DNA from 3 places in the Shewanella sp. UCD-FRSSP16_17 genome. Region 1 is predicted to be linked to each of the others. Evidence: predicted binding sites of a transcription regulator. Region 1 holds the regulator's gene; each other region holds the start of a gene.
What was found. Region 1 encodes MetJ, which represses methionine synthesis genes. Its sites were predicted from a motif close to TAGACGTCTAGACGTCTA; they were not measured.

Region 1 (4,296 bases):
GCTAGCTGGTAGTGTGACTGATTTTGGTGTGGCACTCAGCTTTCCTTTGTCGATTGTAAATATGCCTGTCAGGGTAGGGGTTTCACCGAAGTTTCAACGAATTGATACTTACCATTACTCAGTTAATGCTAACAATTTCGACGCCGATGATTTTGATGATGACAAATATCGTAACGATGAAAATCTCTTTAATTTGGACGTTGGTGTCGCATTTGAACCTATTGAAAAATTAACTATTGGGCTATCTGCCAGAAACTTATTCAGTCAAACCGTCAAAACGGTTGAAGCGCAAGGACGAGAGTTTCACTACCAAGTGGAACCATTAATTACCGCAGGCGCTGCCTACGATTGGTCATCGGTAACCTTGACCACAGATATTGATTTAGTCGATCAAACCCGATTTAAAGAGTTTGATCCTGTGCAGTATTGGCGTGTAGGCGGTGAACTAAAAGCCACTGATTGGCTCTCGTTGAGAATGGGTTATCGACATGACTTAAAAGACAACAGTGTTGATATATATTCATTTGGTACAGGTTTTGCGATTGGGCAAGCATTTAAGTTAGACATGAGTGGTAGCTATGGTGAAGATGACGCCGTAGGGGCAGTATTACAAACCTCTTACCACTTTTGAGTGTTAACTTAGCAGATCGTCAGCGACTTTAATTATGGCGTGATTAACTGATAGATAAAGCTAACGTTGACTTAATTGTTAGCACGATAGCACTCAGGCCACACAGCATTAATGTTGCCATTCTGGTTTTTTCTTTGTCGACTTTATTGGTTAGTTTTCCTGCCACTAGGCTACCTAAAAACACCGACGGCAATAACATCAATGAAAGCCAAACATGTTTTAGCTCAACGAGTCCCGCCAAAATGAGTATCAACATCGCAATCATAGAACTAAAGACAAAAAATATGGATAAGGCTGCACGAAACTGTGGTGCGTCTTTTCCGGCAAGTAATATTGCTAGAGGTGGGCCACCAATTGCTGCGATATTGCCAAATACTCCTGATAAAACCCCTGCTATAAACAAAGTGATCTTATTTACTGGTGCGGTAATTTTATAGATGCTAAGAATGACTGCAGTAGCCACAATAAAGGCTATCGCTAGCCCTAATACTGCTTGTGGGGCAAAAATTAATAATCCAGCACCAAGAAAACCACCAGGGACTCGACCGAGCAAGGCGTATTGTAAGCCATTAAACTTGAGCGGGGTTCGCTCTCGCAATAACGTTATTAATGCAATGGAAAATCCACATGCAATAACTGGAACAGGAACAAGTTGAGGGTCAATAATGTAAAGCAGTGGACTGGCGACCACTGCTAAGCCAAAACCTATTAGCCCCTGAGTTAGTGCGCCCAGAAATATGATAACCGATGCAAGCATCAAGGTTTGCGGATCGATAAATGCCATTCTGTGCTCGTTGACTTAATTAAGGTCGGTGCAAATTTGGTGCGACAAATTTATGCGAATAGAAATGCAGAATAAAATTGAGCTTACATAAAAGTAAGCTCAATAGTGGTTATTCGTCTAAATCTTCCCACTCGATGCCCATTTTATCCATAAGAGCTTTAGCCTCACTTGGAATGCTATCTGGGCCTTCTTTAGATAAATCTTCATCGTTAGGGAGTGGCTGACCAGTATATGCGTGCAAAAATGCTTCACATAATAGTTCACTGTTAGTGGCATGGCGCAAGTTATTCACCTGACGACGAGTACGTTCATCAGTTAGTACTTTAAGCACTTTTAACGGAATGGATACCGTAATTTTTTTAACTTGTTCGTTTTTTTTGCCATGTTCGGCATATGGGCTGATATAGTCGCCATTCCATTCAGTCATTAACTCACCTTTATACGATAGATTCGTGGCAGATTTTAACTGCTTATTTATTACAGTCAAATTATTGCTGCTATTCTATAACGAATACAAATAGATTTCTTTATGTTTAGACGTYTARACGTCTAATATGTGTTGACGATCTAACTTTGCTTAGGTACATTTAGCCATCTAGACATCTCTACGGTGTGTACTCTATAGTGTGTCAATCTTGAGGAGCTTACAATGAAAAAACATCGCGCAGCTACATTAGCAGTTCGCCAAGGTATCGAATCTGATACTCAGTATGGCGCGGTAGTCCCGCCGATTTATCTTTCAACAAATTATTCATTTGATGGACACACCAACCCTAGGGAATTCGACTATAGCCGCTCAGGTAATCCGACTCGTTGTGTACTAGGAGAGGCAATCGCTAAACTAGAAAATGGCGCGACAGGGATTGTAACTTGTACAGGAATGGCCGCGATTACCTTAGTGACCAGTTTACTTGGGCCTGATGACTTAATCGTGGTACCGCATGACTGTTATGGTGGTAGTTACCGACTGTTCACAAATCTTGCCAACAAAGGCCAATTTAAATTATTGGTTGTTGATCAAACTGACGAGAAAGCACTCACTGAAGCGATAGCGCAAAAGCCTAAAATGGTCTGGTTAGAAACACCTTCGAACCCACTTTTGCGGGTTGTGGATATTAAAGCCATCGTTGAAGCAAGCCATGCTGTTGATGCACTTGTTGTAGTCGACAATACTTTCTTATCTCCAATTTTACAGCAGCCATTAGAACTTGGTGCTGATATCGTGATGCACTCAACGACTAAATACATTAATGGCCACAGTGATGTTGTTGGCGGCGCCGTTGTCGCTAAAGATGCAGAGCTTGGTGAGCTATTACATTGGTGGTCAAATACCTTAGGGCTAACAGGTTCTGCATTTGACAGTTACTTAACACTGCGTGGTATTAGAACTTTAGCCGTGCGGATCCGTGAGCATCAAACTAATGCTCAGCGTGTGATTGACGTGCTGCAATCTAGTGATGTCGTTGAAAAAGTGTACTATCCCGGTTTAAAAGACCATCCAGGTCACGATATTGCTGCCAAACAGCAAAAAGGCTTTGGTGCTATGTTAAGTTTTGAGCTTAAAGGTGGCGAAGCGGAAGTGGTTGCCTTTTTAAATGCATTATCGATTTTCAGTGTTGCTGAAAGCTTAGGCGGAGTGGAAAGCTTAGTTGCCGTCCCAGCAACAATGACCCACAGAGCAATGGTGCCTGAAGCACGTTATGAAGCTGGTATTAAAGATACATTACTGAGACTATCTGTCGGGATTGAAGACGCAGAAGATTTAGTGAATGACATCAATGCCGGGCTCGCAGCAGTTGCCGCATTATAGTTCCGTGTCAGTCAGCGTTTTGCACAAAAGTTTAGTGGTTTAAGGAGTACAAAATGACCCGCAGTCATTTACATAAGTTTGGTGGTTCAAGTCTTGCTGATGCAGATTGTTATCGCCGTGTCGCCCATATTTTGTTGACTCATGGAAACTGCGACGATCTTGTCGTCGTGTCAGCTGCGGGAAAAAGCACTAACTTTCTATACAAGCTGTTGTCGCTTCGGGAAACGGGCGAATTATGGCAAGAAGAATTACAAGTTCTCATCAGCTACCAGCAAAACTTAATTGAGCAGCTGCTCTCTAACGAACAAGCCCGAGATTTACGTGAGCGTCTATCAACGGATAAGGCGCAACTGATCAGCCTGTTATCACTTGAGCAGCGCAATGAATTCGAATTAAACCAAGTGCTCAGCTTTGGTGAACGTTGGTCTGCGCGCTTAATGGCTGCGCTTTTACGTGAATCAGGTGTTGCTGCAATCAATGTTGATGCTTGTTCAATTCTCGTTGCTGACGAAGGCTTAGTGCCTAATATTCGATTAGCTCAATCACGTGAAAAAGTGCAAGCACTGCTTGAAGCGCACCCCAATGAGCGATTAGTCATTACTGGTTTTATTTGCGCTAACCAGCAAGGTGATACTCTGTTACTTGGACGAAATGGCTCTGATTACAGCGCAACCTTAATTGCGAGCTTAGCAGATATAGAACGAGTCACTATTTGGACTGATGTTGAAGGGGTGTTTAATGCAGACCCTAATAAAATCAATGATGCCAAGTTACTCAATAGTATGTCATTGGCGGAAGCGGATAGATTGGCTCATTTAGGTTCTCCTGTCCTTCACAGCAGGACATTACAACCTTTATTTGATACCAATGTCAGTTTGGCTGTTCGTTCTAGCTATGCATCTCATACTGATTTTACCTTGATTGCGCCGCAAAGCTCTTCGGCAAGTGCGCCGGTTGTAACGAGTTTAAATGAGGTCGTACTGTTTAAAATTAAGCTGCAATCACCAACAGAAAACCTGATTGAATTATTAGCGCAACAGGGGATCCTTCCTTTAGCTTATTGGACATCTG
Region 2 (4,296 bases), 250 kb from region 1:
CAGATGTAGTTAGAAAAGAAATAGAAAAAACCAGAATGGGGTGAAATACACCCCACTGATGACGAATGACTGTTCTGGTTGATGGCAAATCTTATAAATGACAGCTCTTGTAAATAATAGGCCTTGTCAATGACAGTTCGTGCAAATGACGGCCCTTATAGATGGCAGCTCTTGTTAATGACAGCTCTTGTCAATGACAGCTCTTGTCAATGACAGCTCTTGCCAATGACAGCTCTTGTCAATGACAGCTCTTGTTAATAACGGCTCTTGTCAATGACAGCTCTTGTAAATAATAGGCCTTGTCAATGACAGTCCGTGCAAATGACGGCCCTTATAGATGGCAGCTCTTGTTAATGACAGCTCTTGTCAATAACAGCTCTTGCCAATGACAGCTCTTGTCAATGACAGCTCTTGTCAATGACAGCTCTTGTTAATAACGGCTCTTGTAAATGACAGCTCTTGTCAATAACGGCTCTTGTAAATGACAGCTCTTGTCAATAACGGCTCTTGTTAATGAAGGCTATCTGAAGGAGTCTGGTAATCAAACTTGGGCATTGACCACTGATATCGAATCGCCAGCATTCTGAAACTAAAGCCAAATATCACAGCAATTGATAAGCTTATCCATTCAACAACACCGCTGAATTTCATCACCACATACAAGGCAGCAGTTGCGAGAGCGACAAGTGCATAGAGCTCTTTTTTAAAGATAAGCGGCACCTGATTACATAAAATATCTCGAATGACGCCACCAAAAACACCCGTAACAACTCCCATAACGATCGCAATTTCAGGACCATAACCAAGCATCAAGGTTTTTTGTGCACCCACAATAGAAAATACCGCTAACCCGACTGCATCAACTGCCAAGAATAGGCGCGAAAGGTAACGCATTAACGGTGCTATCATCACCGTCAGTAAAGATGCGGTAGCGATGGCTAACAAGTAGTGCACGTTTTCAATCCATATAATGGGATAATTTCCCAGTAACATGTCTCGTAATGTGCCACCACCAATGGCAGTAACACAGCCAATGATAACGACACCAAACAAATCCATTTGTTTTTTACCTGCGGCCAACGCGCCTGTCATCGCTTCAGCTAGGATACCAACTAGCCATAAGGCACTGATCACTTTAACTTCTAACATAACACGCACTAACAAATAAAAAAGGAAGCAAATATTGCGCTCATCCCCGCTAAAAATACAGATATAATTTCTAACTTTACCATTACATTTTCTAATGCTTTTACAGTAAAAAATTATGCAGGTATCGATATATATGAGGTAGACAGACTTAAAAACAAAATTTAGTAATAAATAAAATAGCTAACATAGTATTTATGCAACCAAAATAAATAAGGACACTAGATACACCAAAAGTTACATTAACCTTATCCTATTCGCTATTATTATGTTGTTGTGTATTCCAACTGCCGCCATTCAACACACTGAATTACTATTAGAGTCGACAGTAATTTCAGTCAGGGTTTGGCAACACAAAACGATTAGGCTTTTATCATTTAGCCGCTGAATGACGATGACCTTAGTTATATCTAAAAATTATCTTATTGAGCCTTAACAACCGCCCTGATTTAAGACACAATGTAGATAACATCCATCTAGACGGCTAAACATGAGAAAATCATTAAAACAGCGATCGTCCGATCATCACCGTGGAATATACTTTATTGGTACTACCCCACCGAAAATCGATACTGATTTTGAGTCGGTCAGCATTATTGCCGATAAGTTACTCGCTCGCCTTGATGAGATAAGTTTTGACGGTTTGATCATTTATGACATTCAAGATGAAACCAGTCGAACTGACACCCCTAGACCTTTTCCATTCAAAGCCACCCATGACTCTGGCACCTATGCACAATTAATCAACCAAAAGTCAGGTAAGCCTGTTATAGCCTATAAGAGTGTTGCAGGGCTGGATGAGCAAGGGTTTAATGAATGGTTATCTCGCGCTTGGTATCAAAACAATGTCAGAGATCTCGTCTTGGTGGGCTCCCCCTCTACTCAGGTAAAAAGTTCATTACCACTTAATGATGCTTATAAGGTCTTAGCTTCGCACTCTCAGGACTTCTATCTTGGTGGTGTTGCCATTGCAGAGCGCCACTTAAGCAAAAAGAATGAGCACATTCGTTTATTAGGTAAGTCGACTCAAGGCTGCGAGTACTACATTACTCAAGCGGTATATAACGCCCAAGCGACAATTGATATGCTAACCAGCTATGCTCAAGAATGTGAGTTAAACAACATTAAACCCAATCGAGTTATCTTAACGTTCTCACCTTGTGGCAGCGCCAAAACCCTAGAATTTATCAACTGGTTAGGGGTCTCAGTACCAGAAGAAACCAGTGAGCGTATTCTATCTGCAGCCGATCCTTTATATGAGTCGATTAAAATAAACCACAGTAATCTACTGCAAATTTTAGATGCGGTGATTCAGCTAAATATCCCGTTAGGGTTAAACATTGAAAGTTTAACCAATCGCAAGACTGAAATTGATGCATCTATTTTGATGTATAAATTACTGAAAGGCACCATGGATCAAGCCTTAGCACAAAATCAAATTGATCAATTTGTGCTGAATAAGTGATCACACAGAAACTATCATTCTCTATGGTGCTGATACGCCATAGAGACTCCTTTAAGTTTCATCTAGCTAACACCTTTATTAACAGGCTTCTTGCTAACAAAGCATCAAACTCCCCTATATATCGCTTTTTTACCTCACAACGCTAGCGACACTGACTTCACCGAAACCTATTTTACTAATGTAAACAAATATTTACCTACGACTAATGTCTGAGGTTAAAACGCCGATTATTACTCGCTATGGCTATAGGGTTCAGATAAGGTGCTTCTAATTTAAAGCAGTAGCACTTTTAGTGAGTGAGCAATAGGAATGATATGAGCAGTAATTCAAAATCCATACATGAACAGAAAAGTGAATCTACCCCCAGTCAATCGCAAACGAATCCATCCAACAAACAATATCAATATCAACAGCAACATAAACCCAGTTCAACCTTTAACTCTCGAGATGAGTATTTAGAGCATGAATTAACGATTATGGATCCAAAGCGCTGGCGCCCTAATCTCCCAGGCAAAGACTATCGCTTTGAACTGGAAGACACCATTCCAGCAATGGCTGCAACCATAGGTAAAGTGGTCATGGTCGGCGCCATTGCCACCACATTTGCAACCTCACTTGGCCTTGAAGAAAGCTTTATTCTGGAAAATGTTCGTTACGAACTCATTATTGCCGCTTTCTTCATTGTCATTTTTTCAGGATTTTTATTGCCTACAGCAAACTTAGCTGGCACCCACGGACCGCTTATTCCCATTATTCCAATTGTGGTTGCAGCAGGCGGCCACCCAATGGCATTTGGACTACTCATTGGCGCCTTAGGCTTAATTCTTGCCATCAGTAAAGGCGGGAGTATGCTCGCCAACCTCACCAGTAAAGGGGTTTGTGGCGGACTCTTGCTGTATCTGGGGTTTGTTGGTACTGCATCACAAGTAAAAAAACTGTATGCATGGGCCAACAGTATCGGTATGGAACACATCGCATTTATCGTGATTTTCTGCACCATTATTTTATATGCCTTACTAGAGCACTGGCGAAAACGTTGGCTAGCCGTGCCATTAAGTTGCTTACTCGGTGGTACGTTGGCCTTTGCCCTCGGCGCGCCATTTGAGTTTCAAACTGCGCCAGGTTTACCGAACATGAGCCCAATGTACTGGTGGGGAGAAAGCTCAGGTTGGATGCTTGGCTTACCGACTCTTGAAAGCTTTATCGTGGTTTTGCCCTTCGCTGTGCTCGCTGTCGCGATGTGGTCGCCAGACTTTTTAGGTCATCAAGTATTTCAAAAGATTAACTACCCGTTGCGCACTGAAAAAGTGCATATGAATATAGATGACACGATGACCAGCGCTTCAATTCGTCAAACCTTTGGTTCAATGCTTGGGGGGGCCAACTTCACTTCATCTTGGGGCACATACATAGTCCCTGCGGCAATTGCTAAACGCCCCATTCCTGCAGGTGCGCTACTGACAGCCTTGTTCTGTGTTATTGCCGCACTTTGGGGTTATCCAATGGATTTAGCCATTTGGGAACCCGTATTGTGTGTCGCCTTAGTCGTTGGGGTATTTATCCCACTTCTTGAGGCTGGTATGGAAATGACTCGAGAAGGAAAAACCACTCAATCAGCTGCGATTGTGGTGTTTTCGTCAGTATTAGTTAACCCTGCTTTTGGTTGGTCACTGACAATGCTATTG
Region 3 (4,296 bases), on a different contig from region 1:
GGATTGGCCTTCCACTTTTTCGGCTTCAATAAATGGGTTTAAATAGGCCACGGCTTTTTTCATCACTCGGGCGGATTTCACCACTTGCGGCAAGAACATTTTACCTGCGCCGAATAAGTCACCGACCACGTTCATGCCATTCATTAATGGCCCTTCGATCACATCCAGTGGACGGACTGCTTGTAGGCGTGCTTCTTCAGTGTCTTGGTCAATAAATTCGGTAATCCCTTTAACTAAGGCGTGGGATAAGCGCTCTTCAACAGGCCAACCTCGCCATGCTAAATCTTCTTTTTTGGCGACTTGTTTACCATCACCACGAAACTTTTCAGCGACATCAAGTAGTTGTTCTGTATTGGTTGAATCAGCGACGGGGCAAGGTAAATTTTGCACCACGTTTTCAACTTTTTCTTTAAGTTCAGGGTCGATATCATCATAAATGGCTAATTGACCCGCGTTAACAATCCCCATGTCCATACCTGCTTGAATCGCATGGTATAAAAACACCGCATGAATGGCTTCACGCACTGGGTTGTTGCCACGGAACGAGAAAGACACATTCGATACACCGCCAGAGATCATCGCATAGGGTAACGTGGCTTTGATGTCTTTAATCGACTCAATAAAGTCGACAGCGTAATTGTCGTGCTCTTCAATTCCAGTGGCAATCGCAAAAATATTCGGGTCAAAAATAATGTCTTCAGGTGGAAAGCCAACCACATCAACTAATACACGATAAGCACGCGTACAAATTTCAGTTTTACGGGCTCGGGTATCGGCCTGACCGTCTTCATCAAAGGCCATGACAATGGCAGCGGCGCCATAGCGTTTGACTAATGTGGCTTGTTTGATAAAGGCTTCTTCGCCTTCTTTCATTGAAATTGAGTTAACAATGGATTTGCCTTGTACGCATTTAAGACCTGCTTCAATCACGTCCCATTTAGATGAGTCAATCATGATAGGCACACGAGAAATGTCTGGTTCTGAGGCGATTAAGTTTAAGAACTTTTTCATCGACTCTGCGCCATCAAGCATGCCTTCATCCATGTTGACGTCGATGATTTGCGCGCCGTTTTCAACTTGTTCGCGTACCACATCTAAGGCTTCTTCAAACTTTTCTTCTTTAATTAAACGTAAGAATTTAGCAGAGCCTGTGACGTTCGCGCGCTCGCCAACGTTAACAAATAATGAGTCACCATCGATGGTTAACGGTTCAAGCCCTGATAAACGACACGCAACAGGGATGTCAGGGATAGTGCGAGGTGCGTGGGTGATAACGGCATCGCGAATCGCGCTGATATGTGCAGGTGTGCTACCACAACAACCGCCAACAATATTCAGCATGCCTTCTGCTGCCCAGTCGATAATAACCTCGGCCATCTCTTCTGGCGTTTCATCATAACCGCCAAATTCATTCGGCAGGCCGGCATTGGGATGCGCTGAAACATGACATTCTGCAATGCGAGATAATTCTTCTACGTATGGACGTAACTCTTTAGGGCCTAATGCACAGTTAAGGCCAATAGAAATCGGTTTGATGTGGCGCAGTGAGTTATAAAAACCTTCAGTGGTTTGTCCGGTTAATGTCCGGCCTGAGGCATCGGTAATCGTGCCTGAAATCATTACTGGCAGGCGATCGCCTAAAGTATCAAACACGGCTTCAATGGCAAATAGGGCGGCTTTGGCATTGAGAGTATCAAAGATGGTTTCTACCATAATGATATCTGCGCCACCTTCAATTAATGCTGTGGTGGATTCGACATAGGCATCAACAAGCTCATCGAAACTGACATTACGAAAACTGGGGTCATTCACATCTGGGCTAATCGAACAAGTACGGTTGGTTGGCCCGAGAACACCTGCAACATAACGTTTAATGCCTGTTTGTGCTTCTACTTCGTCAGCGGCGGCGCGGGCAACTCTAGCGCCTTCGAGGTTGATTTCAGCCGACAAGCTTTGCATGTCGTAATCAGCCATCGCAATGGTCGTGGCGTTAAAGGTATTGGTTTCAATAATGTCAGCGCCCGCTAACATGTATTTAGTGTGAATGTCTTTAATGATTTGACGCTGGCTTAGCACCAACATGTCATTATTGCCTTTCACATCGCAATGCCAGTCTTTAAAGCGCTCGCCACGGTAATCTTCTTCTTCCAATTTATAGTCTTGGATCATTGTCCCCATGGCACCATCGAGGATCACGATACGCTCTTTTAGCGTATTGGTAAGTTGTTCAAGAACCTGACTGTAGGAAGTCGACTTCGCCATATTTGAGTACCTTTATTGCTATGCTAGCAGTTGCTATTAGCTATTTCTTATTATGTGAATATTCGAAACTTGAGAAATTAGCATACCTTGTTTTGCACTATATAAAAGGCGGCCTAAGTCAAACTCGCTTCGTAAAAGTATTCAGCATTAATATTTGTTTGGACATTTAAACGTATAGACGGCCATAATACGTGAAGTTTGTTTCCAAGAGCAAGTGTCAGAATGCACTAACTCAGTCCAGTATGATGAATAATGCTGAACTTGGTGCAGATAAACGGTTTTGTGAACGGTGAACGTGCAGGAATGTATAAAAAGGGAGCCTAGAGTGACTAGATTATCACACGCTAAGATAGTATTACTGCGACACGGACAATGTGAAGGCGGCAATATATTGCGTGGAAAAACGGATGTTAATTTGAGCGAACTCGGTGCAGCTACGATGCTAAATCGTATTAAGCAGATTGATTTTGTGCCTCATTTTCCGAAAGTAAGCTTGATAAGCTCACCTTTACAACGCTGCCAACATTTTACTCATGGGTTATTTACTGAGTTAAATACTGCTAACACTGCCTTAAGTGAAATGAATGATGAGGCTCATCAGTCAGTCAACACGCCATTACCTGCGGTGCAGTTGATGCCAGAGTTGGCCGAAATTGATTTTGGTGACTGGGATGGGGTGTCATTTGATTCTTTATACGAACAGTTTGGCGATAAGATTAATCAATACTGGGACAATCCTTGGCAACATACACCACCGAATGCAGAGCCGATGAGTGAATTTGAAACGCGTGTCGCATCTGGTTTTAACAAGGTGTGTCAGCAATTACGTCAAGTGGCGAACAGCCCTGAGCTTAAAGGTAACAGCCCTGAGCTTAAAGGTAACAGCCCTGAGCTTAACGTAAATCGTTCTGAGTTAGCAAAAAATACCCCTGAACCTTTGGCTATTATTGTCACTCATGGTGGTGTCATACGCACCATTATTGCTTTGGTGCTTGGTCTTGAACAATGCCAAGGCATATATAACACCTTATCCATTGATTACGCCGCGACGGTTTCTATTTCAGTTTTTTGGGCAGATGAAAGCAGCGAGCCTAAGTTTCAACTTCATTGGCCTGCATAGAGTCAATAATAGGGGGCACATCAGCGCGTTTTTGCTGAACAAGCCCTTAATTTAGCGTACAATCTTTACATACTTTTTTACGTGTTATCTTAATCTGTAAGAAAGCATAAAATAGGTCGCGATAGCGGATGGATTATTGTCGCTATCGTTTAAGAATAAATAAAGTTAATCTGTTTTGTCATACTAATGGATGAATAGGGAATCATGGTTCAACTTGACTCAAGGTCTGATTGATTAGCATGAACTGTACCCGCAACTGTAATGTTATTTTTTACGAATAACTAAGTCAGATACCTAGCTTTTTTATGATGGTTCACAGCCTTTTACGCACTGCATTTATTCACTATCCAGTGCCTTTAATCAACCTGAGCGGGTGACTCAGGCGGAGAATTCATGTTTTATACCACTGTAATACATGGCGCTGCATTAGATTGCATTGCGTTTATGTGTCAGAACCTAGCTAGATTAGGTCATTGCTTGTCAGGTAACGTCGCATTAGATGCTCAACGCGTCAGTGTGTGTGCTTTACGTATTAAGTCTGCTTTTCTGGCGACGGCTTCATGACTCAAAATCAGCAGCAACGAGATGGCTCAATGGGTGAGGCGCTTAAGGTGGCTCGACTTTATTGGTCAGTGCAACAACAGGCGATTCTTTCCAATGTCAGCTTTTCACTGCAACAAGGTGAAATGCTGGGACTGATTGGTCCAAATGGCGCAGGCAAGTCCAGTTTATTGCGCTGCTTGTATCGTTATATCTCACCAGATAGAGGCCAGATCACCTTGTTTGGTGAAGATATTAGCCGCATCAGCCAAAAGCATTTAGCGACAAAAGTTGCTGTCGTTCAACAAGAGACTCCGCATTATTTTGCAATGAGCTGTGAACAAATCGTGGCAATGGGATTAACGCCTCATAAA

Region 2: the regulator MetJ is predicted to act here: its motif matches at 1,616-1,633, upstream of A9267_RS16025 (methylenetetrahydrofolate reductase).
Region 3: the regulator MetJ is predicted to act here: its motif matches at 2,422-2,439, upstream of metH (methionine synthase).

What each region holds. Positions count from the first base shown of each region.
Region 1 is NZ_LZFV01000035.1:284,473-288,768, forward strand. It holds gene A9267_RS15025 (conjugal transfer protein TraF) at 1-631, shown strand, start outside; gene A9267_RS15030 (sulfite exporter TauE/SafE family protein) at 675-1,415, opposite strand; gene metJ (met regulon transcriptional regulator MetJ) at 1,525-1,842, opposite strand; gene metB (cystathionine gamma-synthase) at 2,065-3,225, shown strand; gene A9267_RS15045 (bifunctional aspartate kinase/homoserine dehydrogenase II) at 3,279-4,296, shown strand, end outside.
Region 2 is NZ_LZFV01000035.1:535,226-539,521, reverse strand. It holds gene A9267_RS16030 (trimeric intracellular cation channel family protein) at 511-1,149, opposite strand; gene A9267_RS16025 (methylenetetrahydrofolate reductase) at 1,637-2,611, shown strand; gene A9267_RS16020 (DUF3360 family protein) at 2,926-4,296, shown strand, end outside.
Region 3 is NZ_LZFV01000002.1:517,281-521,576, reverse strand. It holds gene metH (methionine synthase) at 1-2,262, opposite strand, end outside; gene A9267_RS07115 (histidine phosphatase family protein) at 2,588-3,382, shown strand; cobalamin riboswitch at 3,530-3,699, shown strand; gene A9267_RS21745 (hypothetical protein) at 3,776-3,946, shown strand; gene A9267_RS07110 (ABC transporter ATP-binding protein) at 3,943-4,296, shown strand, end outside.